DNA from 2 places in the Metabacillus sp. 22489 genome. Region 1 is predicted to be linked to the other one. Evidence: riboswitches for the same ligand, from Rfam matches in the RefSeq annotation. Region 1 holds a riboswitch; the other holds the start of a gene.
What was found. A riboswitch is a leader RNA that binds a small molecule or an ion and turns the genes downstream of it on or off. The one in region 1 is predicted to bind lysine.
Positions count from the first base shown of each region.

Region 2: another riboswitch for lysine. It lies ahead of ACTJJ9_RS13105 (transporter substrate-binding domain-containing protein); the one in region 1 lies ahead of ACTJJ9_RS07075 (aspartate kinase).

Region 1 is NZ_JBQENT010000008.1:77,312-87,169, forward strand. It holds gene uvrC (excinuclease ABC subunit UvrC) at 1-1,181, shown strand, start outside; lysine riboswitch at 1,276-1,456, shown strand; gene ACTJJ9_RS07075 (aspartate kinase) at 1,623-2,852, shown strand; gene ACTJJ9_RS07080 (YslB family protein) at 2,957-3,445, opposite strand; gene ACTJJ9_RS07085 (succinate dehydrogenase cytochrome b558 subunit) at 3,827-4,435, shown strand; gene sdhA (succinate dehydrogenase flavoprotein subunit) at 4,478-6,241, shown strand; gene sdhB (succinate dehydrogenase iron-sulfur subunit) at 6,241-7,002, shown strand; gene gerE (spore germination transcription factor GerE) at 7,415-7,639, shown strand; gene ACTJJ9_RS07105 (MarR family winged helix-turn-helix transcriptional regulator) at 8,153-8,605, shown strand; gene racE (glutamate racemase) at 8,615-9,439, shown strand; gene ACTJJ9_RS07115 (GerMN domain-containing protein) at 9,668-9,858, shown strand, end outside.
Region 2 is NZ_JBQENT010000020.1:4,547-14,404, reverse strand. It holds gene ACTJJ9_RS13135 (DHA2 family efflux MFS transporter permease subunit) at 1-677, shown strand, start outside; gene ACTJJ9_RS13130 (LLM class flavin-dependent oxidoreductase) at 844-1,896, shown strand; gene ACTJJ9_RS13125 (diguanylate cyclase) at 2,135-3,502, shown strand; gene ACTJJ9_RS13120 (hypothetical protein) at 3,668-3,832, shown strand; gene ACTJJ9_RS13115 (HAD family hydrolase) at 4,151-5,002, shown strand; gene ACTJJ9_RS13110 (hypothetical protein) at 5,268-6,113, shown strand; lysine riboswitch at 6,333-6,516, shown strand; gene ACTJJ9_RS13105 (transporter substrate-binding domain-containing protein) at 6,621-7,457, shown strand; gene ACTJJ9_RS13100 (amino acid ABC transporter permease) at 7,742-8,494, shown strand; gene ACTJJ9_RS13095 (amino acid ABC transporter ATP-binding protein) at 8,516-9,250, shown strand; gene ACTJJ9_RS13090 (autoinducer 2 ABC transporter substrate-binding protein) at 9,739-9,858, shown strand, end outside.

The DNA.
Region 1 (9,858 bases):
AAGAAGAGCTCCAAGAGAAAATGACTACGGCTGCAGAGCAATTAGAATTTGAACGTGCACAGGAGTATCGAGATCAAATTATTCACATTGAAGCGACGATGGAAAAACAAAAAATGACAATGAATGATTTTGTTGATAGAGATGTCTTTGGGTATGCTTATGATAAAGGATGGATGTGTGTCCAAGTATTTTTTATTAGACAAGGGAAATTAATTGAACGCGATGTGTCAATGTTTCCAATTTATGATAGCCCAGAACAAGAATTTCTAACCTTTATTGGACAATTTTATTCAAAAGCAAATCATTTTTTACCAAAAGAGATTTTACTACCTGATAGTGTTGAAATTAAATTAGTTGAACAGCTGTTAGATGTATCAGCTCTTCAGCCAAAACGCGGTAAAAAGAAGGATTTAATATTACTTGCGCACAAAAATGCGAAGATTGCCTTGCAGGAAAAGTTTTCACTTATTGAAAGAGATGAGGAACGTACTATTAAAGCTGTTGAAAACCTTGGAGATAAACTAGGTATCCATACTCCTCATCGAATAGAGGCGTTTGATAATTCAAATATTCAAGGAACAGATCCAGTATCGGCGATGGTAGTATTTGAAGATGGTAAGCCTGCAAAAAAATATTATCGTAAGTATAAAATCAAAGGTGTAAAAGGACCTGATGATTATGAATCAATGAGAGAGGTTGTACGACGTAGATATAGTCGTGTATTAAAGGAGGATTTACCACTTCCAGATTTAATTATTATAGATGGTGGTAAAGGGCATTTAGCTGCAGCACAGGATGTCCTAGAAAATGAGTTAGGTCTAGACATTCCAATCGCAGGTCTTGTGAAGGATGATAAACATAGAACTTCAGAACTAATAATCGGCTCACCTCCTGAATTTATTCCCCTTAATAGGAACAGTCAAGAATTTTATTTATTGCAAAGAATTCAAGACGAGGTTCATCGGTTTGCGATTACCTTTCATAGACAGCTCCGCGGGAAAAGTGCCTTTCAATCCATTTTGGATGATATTCCTGGTGTCGGTGCACAGCGGAAAAAAATGTTGCTTAAGCATTTTGGATCATTGAAAAAGATGAAAGAAGCAGATGTTGAACAATTCAAAGAAGCTGGGATGCCTGAGAATATTGCAAAGCAAATCTTTGAGCATTTGAGTGACAAATAGATTGAAGTTTTTGTGGTATTGTTAAAGTGCTTGCACTTTTCATTAAAGTTTGATAATCTTGTTAGTAATTTCATAGTATGATCGTTATTTATTGAATGAAGGTAGAGGTGCGAAATTCAAGAGTAGCCTGTTTGAGGAGGATGGTCTCCAATGAAAGCTGGTGAAAGGGAATTTTGCCGAAGCTGTTATAGTACCATTGCTATAATGGCTGGTTTTACATTTAACAGATGTAAAACTGTCAAGAAAATGTAATTTCTTGGAGAGCTATCTCATTGTGAAAGCGAAGTTTATTATTTTCGTTTTGTATAGCAATGGGATATTAATATCTCATTGCTTTTTTTGTTGCTTTTTTAGAAAATGAGTAAACGGTTAGTAGTAGCTTTTATGCCTTCTATCATACATGACTGAACATTAGAATAATCAATGAAGGGTGAGATTGTGTTGGGAATCATTGTCCAAAAATTCGGTGGAACATCTGTTGGATCTGCTGAAAGAATAATGCATGTTGCTAATCGTGTAATTCAAGAAAAACAAAGAGGAAATCAAGTGGTTGTTGTTGTATCTGCGATGGGAAAGTCAACAGATCAATTAGTTGATTTAGCAGGGAAAATAACATCAAAACCAAGTAAAAGAGAATTGGATATGCTCCTTACGACAGGAGAACAAGTAACGATATCCCTTCTAGCATTAGCCTTAATGGAAAAGGGATATGAGGCAATTTCTTATACTGGATGGCAGGCAGGTATTGAAACAGAAGAACAGCATGGGAATGCAAGAATTACAAATATTAATCCGGAAAAAATAAAAACAGAATTAGATAGAGGAAAAATCGTTGTTGTCGCTGGATTTCAAGGAGCCACAAAGGATGGCCAGATTACGACGCTTGGAAGAGGTGGTTCTGATACAACCGCAGTTGCTTTAGCTGCTGCTTTAGAAGCAGATAAATGTGATATTTATACGGATGTAACAGGTGTATTTACTACTGACCCTAGAGTAGTGAAAAATGCACGGAAATTAGCGGCAATTTCATACGATGAAATGTTAGAGTTAGCTAATTTAGGTGCAGGTGTACTTCATCCACGTGCAGTAGAATTTGCAAAGAATTATAAAATACCTTTAGAAGTACGTTCAAGTATGGAAGATGAAAGAGGAACAATTGTTGAGGAGGAAACGAGTATGGAGGAAAACTTAATCGTAAAAGGAATTGCATTTGAGGATCAGGTAACAAGAGTATCGGTTATAGGACTTCCAAATGAATTAACGACACTTTCTACAATTTTTTCAACGTTGGCAAGTCATGGTTTAAATGTTGATATTATTATTCAGAGCACAACGAATGATAAAAAAACAATCATCTCCTTTTCAATAAAAACAAGTGATCTTGACGAGACGATTTCAATTCTTGAGCAAGAAAAGAGCAGTTTGAAATATGAAAAAATTGAATCTGAATCCAATCTTGCAAAAGTCTCAATTGTAGGATCAGGTATGGTGTCAAATCCAGGAGTTGCTGCTCGGATGTTTTCAGTATTAGCTGATAATGGAATTGATGTAAAAATGGTTAGTACCTCTGAAATTAAAGTATCAACTGTCATTTCAGGTGAACAAATGGTTACAGCAGTAGATGCTCTACATAGTACGTTTGAGCTTTCGAAAGAAGCTTCACAAGTATAAAAAGAAAGAATAGGGTCTATCAATGGATAGACCCTTTATGTAAGAATAGAGCAAATGTACTATTGTCATTAAAATAAAGTTCTTTTTACTACTATCTATTTTCGTCATTTTCGTTCAGAACGTTTTCCGACAATTGGCGCTGATTCAATCTTATCTTTATGATCCCATTTAGCAGTAAAAATGACTTTTTTAGCACGCTTTTTGATTTGCTCATGAGTTTCGGTAATATAGCTATTAATTGTTTGAAGTTGCTCGGCTATAAATCCAGCTTCCAATTGGAAACTGCAATCATTATCTTTGCCTAAACGTAATGAAATGAGATCACCACTAAGCTCCAACTCCATTTCGTTTTTGTTTAGACTTAATACAGTTAAATTTCCCCAGCCGGCATTTTCAAAGAAAGATATCATTTCTTCTGTTGAGCTAAGCGGATATTTTCTTGCTAGTTCCTTCCCTGCCCAATAAAGCATATTGGAGTAGTCCTTACCTAAAATAGTTGGTATTAAGACTTCTCGGATTAGTTCATATCCAAAGGCAGGCGTCTGTAATTCTTTTAATTCTTCGTTTGTCAATTGTATGGATTGTTTATTCACGGTATTCCCCTCTTTCTATCGTTTATTATATAACAAGAACGATTATGAAAAACATGTAATATTAACTAAAATTGAAATAAACCTTATGATCTTTTAAATATACTGATAAAATAAATTTAAAGTAATTTCCGACTTATCGAAAAATTATAATTTATGTACGCGTTTTCTTGACGCTGTTCTTTTATGGGAGTAAAATGAATTTGTCACATTTAACTTGTAAAAGTTGTTGTAACAAAAATTTTTATGACCTGTAAAACCCATTTATATTTCCATATATTCATAGAATAAAGTTTTAATTTTTATTTGGAAAAAATTTGGGCTAATAAAAGAAATTAGTGAATCAAAAAGCGGGTGTATTATTGAAACTAGGGGGTATGTTTAATGGCTGGAAACAAAGAGTTTGTAAATCGAAGACTGCACTCTTTATTAGGCGTCATTCCTGTAGGGCTGTTTTTAGTTCAGCATCTTGTTGTCAATCACTTTGCTACAAGAGGTGCTGAAGCATTTAACAAGGCAGCACATTTTATGGAAATGCTACCATTCAGGTATGCGTTGGAAATTTTTATTATTTTCCTTCCACTTTTATACCATGCAATTTATGGTGTTTATATTGCATTTACTGCAAAAAACAATGTAACGAACTATGGCTACTTAAGAAATTGGCTATTTTTGCTTCAACGTGTTTCAGGAATTATCACTTTTATTTTTATTGCTTGGCACGTTTGGGAAACGAGAATAGCTGCAGCATTTGGACAAGAAGTGAACTATGATATGATGGCTTCTATTTTAAGTAGTCCTATTATGCTAGTATTCTATTTAGTTGGTGTTATATCTACAATTTTCCATTTTTCTAATGGATTATGGTCATTTGCAGTAAGCTGGGGAATTACAGTTACTCCTCGCTCACAACAGATTTCCACATATGTAACGCTTGCAATATTTTTAGCGCTTTCAATTGTAGGTGTTCGAGCAATCTTTGCATTCGTCTAATCGAGATCTTATCAATAGAAGCGATTAAAAGGAGTGGGGTTAATGAGTAAAAATAAGATTATTGTTGTCGGTGGCGGACTAGCTGGTTTAATGGCGACAATGAAGGCAGCAGAAGCTGGCGTTCAAGTAGATTTGTTTTCATTAGTACCAGTGAAACGTTCTCACTCTGTATGTGCACAGGGTGGAATAAATGGTGCTGTTAATACAAAAGGGGAAGGAGACTCTCCTTGGGAACATTTTGATGACACTGTTTATGGAGGAGACTTCCTAGCAAATCAGCCTCCTGTAAAGGCTTTAGCAGAGGCGGCACCATCTATCATACACTTATTTGACCGAATGGGTGTAATGTTTAACAGGACGCCTGAAGGATTATTAGACTTTAGACGTTTTGGAGGTACGCAATACCACAGAACAGCATTTGCAGGAGCTACGACTGGACAGCAGTTATTATATGCATTAGATGAACAAGTTCGCCGACATGAAGTTGCTGGACTTGTCACGAAATATGAAGGTTGGGAATTTTTAGGTGTAGTCCTTGATGACGATGGTGTCTGCCGCGGTATTACAGCACAAAACCTAACAACAATGCAGATTGAATCTTTCCGCTCAGATGCTGTTATTATGGCAACTGGTGGTCCTGGTATTATTTTTGGTAAATCAACAAACTCGATTATTAATACAGGTTCTGCTGCATCGATTGTCTATCAACAAGGTGTTACATATGCGAATGGTGAATTTATTCAAATTCATCCAACGGCAATCCCAGGTGATGATAAACTTCGTCTTATGAGTGAGTCTGCTCGTGGAGAAGGTGGACGAGTTTGGACATATAAGGACGGGAAACCATGGTATTTCCTTGAAGAAAAATATCCTGCTTACGGTAACCTTGTACCTCGTGACATTGCTACACGTGAAATCTTCGATGTTTGTGTCGAGCAAAAGCTAGGGATTAATGGGGAAAACATGGTATACCTTGATTTGTCACATAAGGATCCGAAAGAGCTTGATATAAAACTAGGTGGAATAATCGAAATCTATGAAAAATTCATGGGTGAGGATCCGCGTAAAGTACCTATGAAAATTTTCCCTGCTGTTCATTATTCAATGGGAGGACTTTGGATTGATTACGATCAAATGACAAATATCCCTGGATTGTTTGCTGCTGGTGAATGTGATTACTCAATGCACGGTGCGAATCGATTAGGAGCTAATTCGTTGTTATCAGCTGTTTACGGTGGTATGGTTGCAGGACCTAATGCTGTGAAATATATAAGTGGACTTGAAAACAGTGCAGAGGATTTATCATCTACCTTATATGATGGATATGTGAAGAAAGAAGAAGAGAAATGGAATCATATTATGGGACTAGATGGTAATGAAAATGCTTATGTCCTTCACAAGGAATTAGGAGAATGGATGACTGACAATGTAACAGTTGTTCGATACAATGATAAGCTATTAAAAACAGATGAAAAAATTCAAGAGCTGTTAGAAAGATATGAAAATATTAATATTAATGATACAGCTAAGTGGAGTAACCAAGGTGCTACATTTACACGTCAATTAAAAAATATGTTGCATTTAGCTCGGGTTATTACATTAGGAGCTTACAATCGTAATGAAAGCCGTGGAGCTCATTATAAACCTGAATTCCCAGAACGTAATGATGAGGACTTCTTAAAAACAACAATGGCTTCATTTACTGGTGAGGATTCTGCACCTAAGTTTGACTACGAAGATGTAGATGTATCATTAATTAAGCCACGTAAACGTGATTATTCAAAAAGCAAAAAGGGGGATAACTAATGAGCGAGAGAAAAGTAGTTCAATTTATTATTACCCGCCAAGATTCACCGGACGCTGCCCCTTACGAGGAAAAATTTGAAGTACCGTATCGTCCTAATATGAATGTTATTTCTGCACTTATGGAAATTCGCCGTAATCCTGTAAATGCAGATGGCAAAAAAACGACACCTGTAAACTGGGATATGAATTGTTTAGAGGAAGTATGTGGCGCTTGTTCAATGGTCATCAATGGGAAGCCTCGTCAATCATGTTCAGCACTGGTTGATAAGCTTGAACAACCAATTAGACTTGAGCCAATGAGAACATTTCCAGTTGTACGTGATTTACAAGTAGACCGTAAGCGTATGTTCGATTCATTGAAAAAGGTTAAAGCATGGATTCCTGTAGATGGTACGTATGATTTAGGCCCTGGACCAAGAATGCCTGAGAAAAAACGTCAATGGGCATATGAATTATCAAAATGTATGACATGTGGTGTATGCTTAGAGGCTTGTCCGAATGTGAACAGTAAATCTAATTTTATTGGTCCAGCTCCATTATCACAGGTTCGCTTATTTAATGCCCATCCAACTGGAGCAATGAATAAATCAGAGCGTCTTGAAGCAATTATGGGTGATGGTGGATTAGCAAACTGTGGTAATTCCCAAAACTGCGTACAATCTTGTCCAAAAGGAATTCCATTAACAACTTCGATTGCAGCATTAAATCGTGATACTGCGATTCAATCATTCCGGAATTTTTTTGGTAGTGACCAAGTCTAAAGGATTTTGAAACAACAAAATAATCGGTTCCTTATTAAGGTGAATTTTATTGCTTCAACTCTTTAACCACTCAATTATGGGTGGTTTTTTTTCGTTATTAAATGAACAATCTAAAAGGTTTTACATATTTTAAAAATAGGTTCAAAAGGTGAAAATATAGATTTTTATACATTGCTTAGTTTTCGTCTTTTGGTCAATATAACGTTTAAAATGAGAGAGTTTTAATTATTTGGGGATTAGCAAATATAGAATTATGCATTCGTATTTCTAAACGATAAAAATGGACGTAGTAAATACACCTTTTCCAAAGCATTTCAGTCACAGTAAGCAATTGAAGCACATAATATATGTTGACTAAATATATACCCATCCGTTAGATCAGCTCTCACCTTAGCAAGGAGGGTTACAATACTTGAAAGAGAAAGAGTTTCAATCAAAGCCATTACTCACGAAAAGAGAGAGAGAAGTTTTCGAATTGTTAGTTCAAGATAAGACAACAAAGGAAATAGCTAGCGAGCTCTTCATTAGTGAAAAAACAGTTCGGAATCACATCTCGAATGCGATGCAAAAGCTTGGTGTAAAGGGACGTTCTCAAGCGGTTGTCGAGCTCCTTCGAATGGGTGAACTAGAGCTCTAACCTATACCGGCTAACCTTTTATAGGTTTGCCGGTTATTATTTTATTTGTAATCGATATTATTTATTTCTACTGAAATTTAAAGATGGTTGTCGTATAATTGTTGCTTGAAAATTTCTTATACAAATAATCAGGTTGATTTTGTTGAGGGGGTTGTTCATACGATAGGGCCAGTTTACTTTCTACATGTTGCACTGAAAACAAGCTTGAACTTCCACTTGATTTCAAAAGACGATGTTAATGTCTATCGTTCATAATTGTGTATTTGTTGTTTGGAAGATATGAGACTCCTGTTTAGAGAAGCGTGACAAAGGGAGACCCCACAGGCGTTTGTGCTTAAGCAGCACGGATCGCTTGAGGAAAGCAAATGGCTGCAAGAGGAAATTAACAACGGTTTTTATGGTCTTTCAAATAAAACAAACTTGCATTTTTTAATTAAAACATGGAAAATTGAAGTGATATGTACATAACCATTATGAGGATGCATATCAGTACTAAATTAGTGAGGGTAAAAAGTGAAAAGTAGACAAGAATTAATAAATGATAAGACAGTTGCGGATCTCGAAAAGGCACTCCGACATATTTCCAGTATACTAAGACAAAAGGGTCGTTGTATACTGAGTGATTATGGTATTACTCCTCCTCAATTTGTTGCGTTGCAATGGTTATGGGAATATGGTGACTTAACAATTGGTGAACTTTCGAATAAAATATATTTGGCATGCAGCACAACAACAGATTTAGTTGACAGAATGGAAAAAAATCAGTTAGTGATGCGAGTGAAAGACCCAAAAGATCGAAGAGTTGTACGAATTCATTTATTAAAAGAAGGCGAACGTATTATTGAAGAAGTTATCGAAAAACGCCAAAAATACTTACGAGATATGCTTGTTAATTTTGAAAAGGATGAATTAGAAGTCCTTGAAAAATCGTTGATCAAGTTACAACATGAAATGAGAGAAGAATGAGGCGATTATTTGAAAAGTCCAATCGGAGTTATTGATTCTGGTGTCGGCGGTTTAACTGTCGCAAAAGAGATCATGAGACAATTACCAAAAGAAGAAATTATATATTTAGGGGATACAGCACGTTGTCCATATGGCCCAAGACCTGCTGAAGAGGTTCGACGTTTTACATGGGAAATGACTAATTATTTGCTTGATAACCATCATATTAAAATGCTAGTCATTGCTTGTAATACTGCAACAGCTATCGCATTGCAGGAAATACAAGAAACAATAAATATCCCTGTAATCGGGGTGATTTTTCCTGGTGCTCGAACTGCTGTAAAAGTCACTAAAAATGACCAAATAGGTGTAATCGGGACAATCAATACAATAAAAAGTGCTGCATATGAAACGGCGCTTAAAACATTAAATAACACGCTGAAAATTGAAAGTTTAGCATGTCCAAAATTTGTCCCTCTAGTTGAAAGTGGAAATTACGAAGGTGAGCATGCAAGGCTAATTGTTGAGGATTCTTTGGCTCCATTTAAGAATTCCAATATTGACACGTTAATCTTAGGTTGTACACATTATCCTATTTTACAGCCGCAAATTGAGGAGTATATGGGACAAGCTGTTCAAATTATTTGTTCTGGTGATGAAACGGCAAGAGAGGTCAGCACGATTCTGTCCTTTAAAAAAGCGCTAAACCAAACACCTGGTGAAAAAAATCATTTATTTTTAACAACCGGTTCCAAACAGTTATTTGAAAAAATTGCTTCAAAATGGTTTGAACACCCTATCGAAAACGTGAAGTCTATTTCACTTGAAAATGTTGAAAATATTCATTTATCATAAGGAACCATCTATGAAGGAGTCTATCTTCTTTTTGCGATTTATAGAAAAATTCACTTTGATCTATAACGCGTATAAAGTAAGATAGACTTTTTTGTTCCTATCAGTTAGTTTCATTGTGTAAAAAAACATCCCTTTAAAGCTTTAGCAGAGAATTTGTACAAAAAAGCGGTCTAAAACAAATTATAGCTCGTATACATTATAGTACAAACTGCCTTTGGAGGGATTTGAATGTCAAAATACAACAAACAGATTGCAATCACTGTCATTGCATCATCTATGCTGCTCTCAGGCTGTAGTTTATTTGATGCAGAAAAAGCTACAAAGGAAATCGATCCACCACAGGATGTAACAATTACAGAGGATGTAAATCAAAAAGGTGAAGGAAAGGTTGAAGACGTTGCTGGAGAAGAAGCAGAAAA
Region 2 (9,858 bases), on a different contig from region 1:
GAATGCTCCTTCTACCGATTTATGTGCAAACAATTAGAGGAATTACTCCATTTGATGCAGGATTAATGATGCTTCCAGGTGCATTAGTTATGGCGCTAATGTCTCCGATAACAGGAAGATTATTTGATAAATTCGGTGGGAAAGTACTTGCTCTTACAGGGTTAACAATTACAACAATTACAACATATCTGTTTAGTACGTTAACATTTGATACAACCTATACATTCCTTATGGCGCTTCATGCGGTTCGTATGTTTGGAATTTCGATGGTTATGATGCCTGTATCAACAAATGGTTTAAACCAATTACCAGCACGCTTCTATCCACATGGAACGGCAATGAATAATACGTTGAACCAAGTATCTGGTGCAATTGGAACAGCATTATTAGTAACGATTATGTCTAATCGTACTGAATCTTCCTTAGCAACTTTAACTGCTGAGGCAAAGGAAAAGATGACTGGTCAACCAACACAAGAAGCACTTGCACAGATGCAACAGCAAATTGGTTTCCAAGCGATGATAGATGGTATAAATTTTGCATTCTTCATTTCAGCGTTTATCGCTGCTGTCGCGCTAATTCTGGCGTTCTTTATCAAGCGTTCAAAACAAGCTGAAGATCCAATGGGAAAACAACCGTCTGAAAAAAAGGCCGTTACAAAATTAGCTGAGAATTAAGTTATGAAACGCGTTATTCACGTTAAATAGTGATAGCGCGTTTTTTATCATTTATTATGAAGCGTGATATTTTACATAATGTCTATATTATGTTACATCTGAAATAGTAGGACAAAATAAATAGATTGTTGCACCTAGGATTAGGTCAATAGTAGGGGGCTACTTAATGGAACTAGGAATAAGCACGTTTGTTGAAACGACACCTAATGTTGTTACGGGTGAAGTTATCAGCCATGCCCAACGAATTCGTGAGGTTGTAGAGGAAATTGTTCTTGCCGATCAAGTTGGTTTAGATATTTTTGGGGTTGGGGAGCATCACAGAAAAGATTATGCAGCATCCTCACCAGCGGTTGTACTTGCTGCAGCAGCATCTCAAACAAAACGTATTAGATTAACGAGCGCAGTGACAGTGTTATCTTCTGCTGATCCAGTAAGAGTATTCCAAGACTTTTCAACATTAGATGCGATTTCAAATGGGCGAGCTGAAATTATGGCTGGAAGAGGATCGTTTATCGAATCCTTCCCACTTTTCGGCTATGATTTACAAGACTATGATGAATTGTTCGAAGAAAAGCTTGAATTATTGTTAAAAATTAGGGACTCTGAGAAGGTAAGCTGGAATGGTAAGCATCGACCAGCAATTAATAATTTAGGTGTATACCCACGACCTGTGCAGGATCCCTTACCAGTTTGGATAGGTAGTGGTGGTAATTCAGAATCAGTTGTTAGAGCAGGTCTATTGGGGTTACCACTTGTACTTGCGATTATTGGAGGTAGCCCGGTACAGTTTGCCCCGTTAGTCGAGCTTTATAAAAAGGCAGTTGCTCATGCTGGACATGATCTTTCAAAACTTGCAGTTGCCTCTCATTCTCATGGCTTTATTGCAGAAGATACTGAATTAGCTGCAGATAAGTTTTTTCCATCAACACAACAGGCAATGAATGTCCTTGGAAAAGAACGCGGGTGGGGACAGTATACAAGAGCAAGCTTTGATGCAGCACGTAGCTTCGAAGGTGCACTTTATGTTGGTGACCCGAAAACTGTTGCTGATAAAATCATTCATTTACGTAAAAATGTTGGGATAACACGTTTTATGCTCCATGTTCCAGTTGGGACAATGCCACATGACGATGTAATGCGAGCAATCGAGCTTTTAGGAAAAGAAGTTGCACCAATCGTTAGAAAGGAAATTGCTAGATGGGAAGCAGAAAAACAGTGAAATAATTTCTCGCTTTTCTACAAACAGTTTCTAAATGATTATATTTAATCTTTATATGCTTTTAGATACATCACTAATTAGAAAGTGGTGTATTTTTTATGGCTTTTTATTTATTGATGCTTTAATTATCGACCTTTCATTAGCCGAAACATTTGCTTATCTAGTGAAATTTGGTTGATGATTATCATATTGTCTATTGATTTAAGAGGTAGATATTTAGTACTATGGAGTTTTAAAGGTGAATGAAATTAGAGCAACTTTGTTTAAGACTATAGATTTAGGTGAAGATATGATAAAAAAATTCGAATCCAGGAAAAATAGTATAGGTCGTAAGTATCTTTTAAGAACAGGATTTTCGGCAATCATATTTATTGTTTATATGCTCATTAATTTTATATATATAGTTGGAGTTATTAACGAGCATAAAAAAATCCAAAAAGAATTAGATAAACTAGACGAACATTTATCAGATTTATATATATCTGTTATCAACCAGGAAACAGGACAAAGAGGGTTTATTCTAACAAATAATCATGACTTTTTACAGCCGTATCATGAAGGAAAGGTTGTTTTCAGAGGACAAGAAAAGCAATTAAACCATTATCTTGATGTATATCCGCAATTTTCCGAGCATATACAAGATACGATTAAAAAGGGTGAATATTGGACTAACAATTACGGAGAACCACAAATTCAAATGAGTAAATTGGGAGAAAAGCCAAGTGAAGATTCTCTTAAAAAAGGTAAAATAGCATTTGATACTTTTCGGGAATCGTATCAAATTACACATCAATTTGTGGAAAAAAAGAAAATTAATCTAGAAAATGCTTTTTATAATAAATTAATCCTTATGTTCTCGTTAACCTCCTTATTTTCTGTTCTTGTTCTTCTCTTTATTTGGTACCGTATGTTTATAGAATTTAGGTCAATCATCACTCCAATTATTTTATTAAGTCATTGTGTGAAAGATTATACACAAAATATTTTTTCGACAAAGCCTCCTTTGTATAAAGCGAAGGATGAGCTTGGAGATTTAATTTCGAACATTGAAACGATGAGACTTGAGCTTGAAATGAATATGGATTATATGGAAAAAAAGGCCTATACAGATGGGTTAACTGGTGTTTTTAATCGAAGATATTTTGATAAAATACTTCATAATGAGTGGGAGCGTCAAAGACGATTAGCAAATAAAATATCAATTATTCTTTTTGATATTGATTATTTTAAAAAATTCAATGATAAATATGGGCATGTTGCTGGAGACGATTGTTTGAAAAAAGTAGCGGAAAAGATGCAGGAGCTATTTCACCATTCATCTGATGTTCCAGTTCGGTATGGTGGAGAAGAATTTGCAATTTTATTGCTTGAGCAGGAAGAGGAAAAAGTTTTATATAAAGCTGAACAACTAAGGAAAGAAATCGAATATTTAAATATTCCTCATGAAGATTCTAATGTATCTAATTGGATTACAATTAGTGTCGGAATTGCAACAGTTATACCAAATGAGCATCTTGAGATTAAGTCATTTATCAATCGAGCTGACAAGGCGTTGTATAAATCTAAATTAAGTGGACGTAATCAAGTGAATTCTTCCACCTACTAGAATTCTTACTTATAGGAAAAAAGAGTAGAAATTTATCTGAAAACTTAGTGTTCAAGACGAATAAAATAATTGAAATTAAGTTAATAATGTTTTTTACCTTAGGTGAGAAAAATTTTCGCGTGAGCATTATCATTAGGTTTATTCTTTAGCGAAGGAGGGGCTGTCTTGAGATGTGGAGCAAAATGTTTTTTGGTAGAAATAGAAGTAAAGGGAGATAAGGATATTAAATCAGTCAACGCAAGAACACCTGTAGAAGCAAGAAAAACGATTCGCAATGATTATGGAAGAGAGGCTGAAATTATATCAGTTACCGAAGCAAATAAGAATTGAATGTACATCAAAGACGAAGGAATTTATTGCAACTAGTATATTAACATTATTATTGCTATCGTTTTTCATTGTTAATTTTTATGAAAAATACCTCTTTTCTTATATGTGGGTGCTATTTACCGCTGATATCTAAAATTTTGCTTTTTTAAAATATTTATGTTTGAAAGCATACTTAGCATTATAAATCTTTTAATAAATTCAAACGGTTAAGAATTAAGTAAGGATTTAATACGAGTTTCGTAGCAGGTATCATTGAGGGGCATACATGCAAAGTGTATACTTAACTAGTAAACTCATTAATTAACAGGAGGAATCATCGTGGTATTTAAACCTAAAGCTATCTTCTTAGATATGGATGGGACTATTTTAAATCATTATAATAAGGTAAGTTTACATACAAAAGAAATCATTGATGCTATACGTAATAATGGGACATATGTTTTTATAGCGACTGGTCGATCATATGATGAAATTGAAGCTGTAGTCCCTGAAGGATTCGAGGTTGATGGTTATATTACATCAAACGGAATGGCAGGATATATTGGGGAGGAGATTGTTTTCGAACATTCCCTTTCACGCGAATTAGTTGAAGCAGTAATTAACAAAGCTCGAGATTTTAAAATCTATTATGAGCTTTTCCCTTATGGAGCATCGCGAATTACATTAAAACAGGACAAGCAGTATGTTTTGGATGAAATACGTGATCCAAAACCAGAAAGTGTTGGAATTAATGAATGGCTTTCCCGTAAGCAAGCGATAAAAGAAGAAATTGATTGGGCAGAGGAATTAGTAGGGAATAAATTCTCTAAATTTTATTTTTTTGCTAGAACAAAGGAGCATATTAAGCAATGGATTAATGAGCTTGAGCAATTAAAGAAGGAAATTGACTTTTCAATGTCACCCTCCTCACTGCATAATGTTGAATTAATGGTTGCCGATGTAAATAAAGCAACAGGTATTCAGCAGATGCTTACAAGATTTAATCTATCAGAGAAAGATATTATGGCAATTGGAGATAGCAACAATGATATTCCAATGCTCCAATATGTGGGCTTTGCTGTTGCAATGAAAAATGCACCAGAACATATTAAAGAACTTGCCAATGAAGTAACTGATTTCACTTGTGATGAAGATGGTGTTTATCATTATCTTAAATCACGATTATTTTAGTAGTATAGATGTGAATTAATTTTTAGTAGCTGTCTTTGAATGAGAGACAGCTTTATTGTTTCAAAATGATTTTTAGTCTAAAAAAAGTAATCATTGTCCAATGCGTTTTATCTGTTAAATATTGATTATTATAGTGAAGTAAGTTGTTGGTGGGAAAATCATTCTTTGTTTCACCCTCCTGGTAAAAAATGAACTTTTAACCTAAGCATTTTGCCTGCATATACTTTTAATAGCACGGAAAATGTGATTGGTGGGATGATGATACATGAAAGAGCAGAGATGGTTAACATGTTATCCAAATAATTGGTATATTGCAGGTAGAAATAGTTTTTATGATGCAGGTAAGAGTATGGAAAATGTCGCTAGAGATCCTTTTACCTATCAGGATTCGAGGTGGCAAGGAACCTATCGAAGACAAATGAACACCATTTTAGCACAAAAAATTGGTGATGTTGATGGAGATGGGGTAGGTGATCACGTCATTCTTTCCGGTAGAAAAACACCAGATAGTCCATATTTACAAGATCTTACCTTGGTTGTACAAAATGGACGTACTCAAAAGCAAACACAAATCCCATTACAACATAATCAAGGTTATAATCCAACCTTATTTCTTGGTGACTTTACAGGTGATAGAGCGGAGGATATTTTAGTCATTTCTGACACGGGTGGAAGTGGTGGAACAATTTATGCAGAATTGTTTATGTACCATCGTGGACAATATAAAGAGATTTTTCATGATGAAGAATTCAATAAAAGGTTTAAGTATAATGTAGCTTATCAAGATCACTATAAAGTGAATGTAACTAGCCTTGAATTAAAGGAAAAGTATATTCTTGATTTACAGTATAAGGGAACTGAATATTTAAACGAAATATATACTAATCAAGGAAAGTTAAAGAAGCCGATCAATGGATGGGTCAATCCATTATCAGGACTTTATCCAATTGATTTTAATCGAGATGGGATTTATGAGCTTTTGGCCTATCAAAGAATTGCAGGTCAATACAATGCAGATTCATTAGGCTTTATTCAAACGACCTTAGCGTGGAAAGGGCAAAGGTTTGATCCGACAAGACAGGATATTGCCATTGTTGGTGGAGAATTGTAGAAATGTATGTAGATAAATACCTATTACCTAAAAAGGGAAGAAAAACGAATAAACTTTTCGAGAAATAATATTATATAAAAATGCATGACATATGTTAATTAAGTTGTAAGAAAATATTCCCAGCTTTAAAACTATTGTATCATAGTTTTAAAGCTTGACAGAATGCTATAGTTATTGTAGCCTAGTAAATAGAAAATTGAATGAAAAATCCTCACTACTATGTGAGGTAGAGGCGCGATATTTAACAGTCTTAAGTGGAGTTTGAGAAGCAATGAAGCTTTTGAGAAGGAAATGTCGCCGAAGTGAGTAGGATTATCTCGGGACTACTTGCTGGGCCTGCAGTGAATAACTGTAGGACTGTCTCAATAAACTCCCCAGTTTATTGAGTTGTGCTATCTCATTTGGGAATAAGAGGGATTTAGGGCAACGACAATAAAGTGCGATCTGAGTTTATCTCGGGTCGCTTTTTGTATTTATATGCCTAATTAACAAGGAGGAGAAGGAAACATGAGAAAAAAAGTATCACTATTTTTCGTATTGCTATTATCAGCAATGATTGTATTAGCCGGTTGTGGATCAAATGATGATTCAAATGCAGGGAGCTCTGATAAAGATACATTTAAAGTAGGTCTTGAAGCAGGCTATGCACCGTTTAACTGGACACAAAACGATGATTCAAACGGCGCTGTGAAAATTGCAGGAACATCAGAATATGCTGGTGGGTATGATGTTGAAATTGCGAAAAAAATTGCCGATGGACTTGGGAAAAAACTAGAAATTGTTAAAACAGAATGGGATGGGCTTGTTCCTGCATTAACATCAGGGAAAATCGATGCGATTATCGCTGGGATGTCCCCAACGGCAGAACGTAAAAAGACAATCGATTTTTCTGATAACTATTACAAATCAAATCTTGTAATGGTCGTTAAAAAAGGGAGCAAATATGAAGGAGCTACTTCAATCCAAGATTTCAAAGGTGCGAAAGTAACTGCCCAATTAAATACATTCCACTACTCAGTTATTGATCAAATTGAAGGTGTTTCAAAGGAAACAGCTATGGACAACTTCCCGGCAATGCGGGTAGCGCTTGAATCAGGTATTATCGATGGGTATGTTTCAGAGCGTCCTGAAGCAGTAAGTGCATCTGATGCAAATGAAAACTTTGCAATGGTTGAATTCGAAGATGGCTTTGAAACTTCAGAAGATGATACAGCAATCGCCGTTGGTCTTGAAAAAGATAGTGAATTAACTGACAAGATTAACGAAATTTTAAAAGGTATTTCTGAAGACGAGCGTACAGAAATAATGGATGCTGCGATTAAAACCCAACCTGCAGCACAATAAAGTTGGGAAAAGTGCTCTCTCAAAAATAAAGGGTCAGATCACTGGAACAAAATATATAGGACCTAAGTTTTACCATTCTATATATTGCTGTTTGTTACAGGGGTCAGACCCTTTTGAGACAGCCAATTATTACTTTTTTAGTGTATCGTGACAAGCGCGAGGCTAGAAGGGATAAGCAACATAAGAATGGAAGGTTTATCATACCTTCTATTCTTATGTGTCTTATTTTCTTAAAGCTATAAATAAGACGCTTGCACATTTTGGATGATAAAAGGGGGAGAAAGATGAGCTTCGAGTGGATTATAAAAATTATCTCCGAAAACTGGATGATGTTCCTTAAAGGAGCAGGGATGACTCTTTTCATTGCTCTCATCGGAACAATTATTGGTGCAGCGATCGGATTATTTGCAGGGGTTATTAGAACAATACCAGTCCCTGAACGTGGATTAAAAAAAGTACTTCTGAAAATAATTAATATCATTTTATCAATATATATTGAGTTTTTCCGCGGAACACCAATGATCGTTCAAGCTATGGTTATTTATTACGGTTCTGCTATGGCATTTAATATCGATATGAATCCATTGCTTGCAGCTGTTATCGTCGTTTCGATTAATACAGGTGCATATATGGCAGAAATTGTCCGCGGTGGTGTCGTATCAATCGAAAAAGGACAATTTGAAGCAGCACAGGCAATTGGGATGAATCATTTCCAAACAATGTGGAATGTCGTGTTACCTCAGGTTATCCGCAACATTTTACCGGCAACTGGTAACCAATTTGTCATTAATATTAAAGATACATCTGTGTTGAACGTTATTTCGGTTTCAGAGTTGTATTTCTTAACAAAATCTGTCGCTGGTAACAATTTTAGATATTTCGAATCATTCTTTGTCGCATGTTTAATCTATTTTGTCATGACATTTATTGTGACAAGAATTCTTTTATATTTAGAAAGAAGACTAGAGGGTTCAGAAAATTACACAATAATAGGCTCGGAAAACCAATTAAAAACTACACATACTAAAGGGATGTAATTTTTCAAAGGAGGCGAGGACATGGAAAAGGTAATTGAAATCCAGCATTTGAGCAAATCCTTTGGAACTCATGAGGTATTAAAGGATATTGACTTTTCAGTAAGTAAAGGAGAAGTCGTAAGTATTATCGGTTCATCAGGGTCTGGTAAATCAACGCTTCTTCGCTGTATTAATTTATTAGAGAAACCAAGTGGCGGCCAAATTATCTATAATGGAGAAAATATATTAGATGATAATCATGATATTTTTATGTACCGCAGAAAGCTAGGGATGGTTTTTCAACAGTTTAATTTGTTTAACAACCACAATGTTCTTAACAATTGTATCGTTGGACAAGTCAAAGTATTAAAACGTTCTAAAGAAGAAGCAGAGCAAGTAGCAATGAAATATTTGAAAATCGTTGGCATGGACAAATACGTCAATGCGAAGCCAAAGCAGTTATCAGGTGGACAAAAGCAGCGTGTAGCGATTGCGCGAGCTCTTTCAATGGACCCAGATGTGATGCTATTTGATGAACCAACATCAGCGCTAGATCCAGAAATGGTTGGTGAGGTTTTAAAGGTCATGAAGGAGCTAGCTCATACTGGTTTGACGATGCTTATTGTTACTCATGAAATGGAATTTGCCAGGGAGGTTTCTGACCGAATCGTCTTTATGGACAAAGGAGTCATTGCAGAGGAAGGAGCACCAGAGCAAATTTTCAATAATCCGACCCAGGAACGAACAAAGGAATTTTTAAAACGGACCTTAAAATAAACTGAACACCTCCAAGGGTACTTAGTGACTCGTGGAGGTGTTTTTCTATGAAGTGAAACTTTTGAATGATATCATTGGATAAAATAAATACTTAACTGCAATTATATTATGTAAACTTTTAGATTTTCTCCTTGTACAATGTGTAATGATAGGTTTAAAATAAGTTGTTTTGAAAATAAAAAGTGACTATTGAAGCAGGTTTAACAGGAAAATGACATACCCTAATGCCTCCATCCGATTATTTTCCTGTAAACTTTTTATTGTTGACAGATTTTGTTGAAAAAGAGAAACTTATTTTTGAAGTGAATAAGAATATCGTAGGTTTTAAGAAATCGATACCATATCCTGTAAGGTATTATTAATAGGAAGCTATTCCATTGGTTAGGAAAAATGAAAGCGCTATAAATTTATGTATTAAGAGAAATTTATAGGAATATATCTCATTTCACTTTTTATAATAAAGAATCATGATAACAGGGAGGATTATGATGACGTCTAGACTACTATTGCTCCTCATGTTTTTTCCTTTATTAACAGGATGTTTTGGGATGTTATCAGATCGAAACAAATATGAGGTCATCTATGATGGGGAAGATAAACACGAAGAA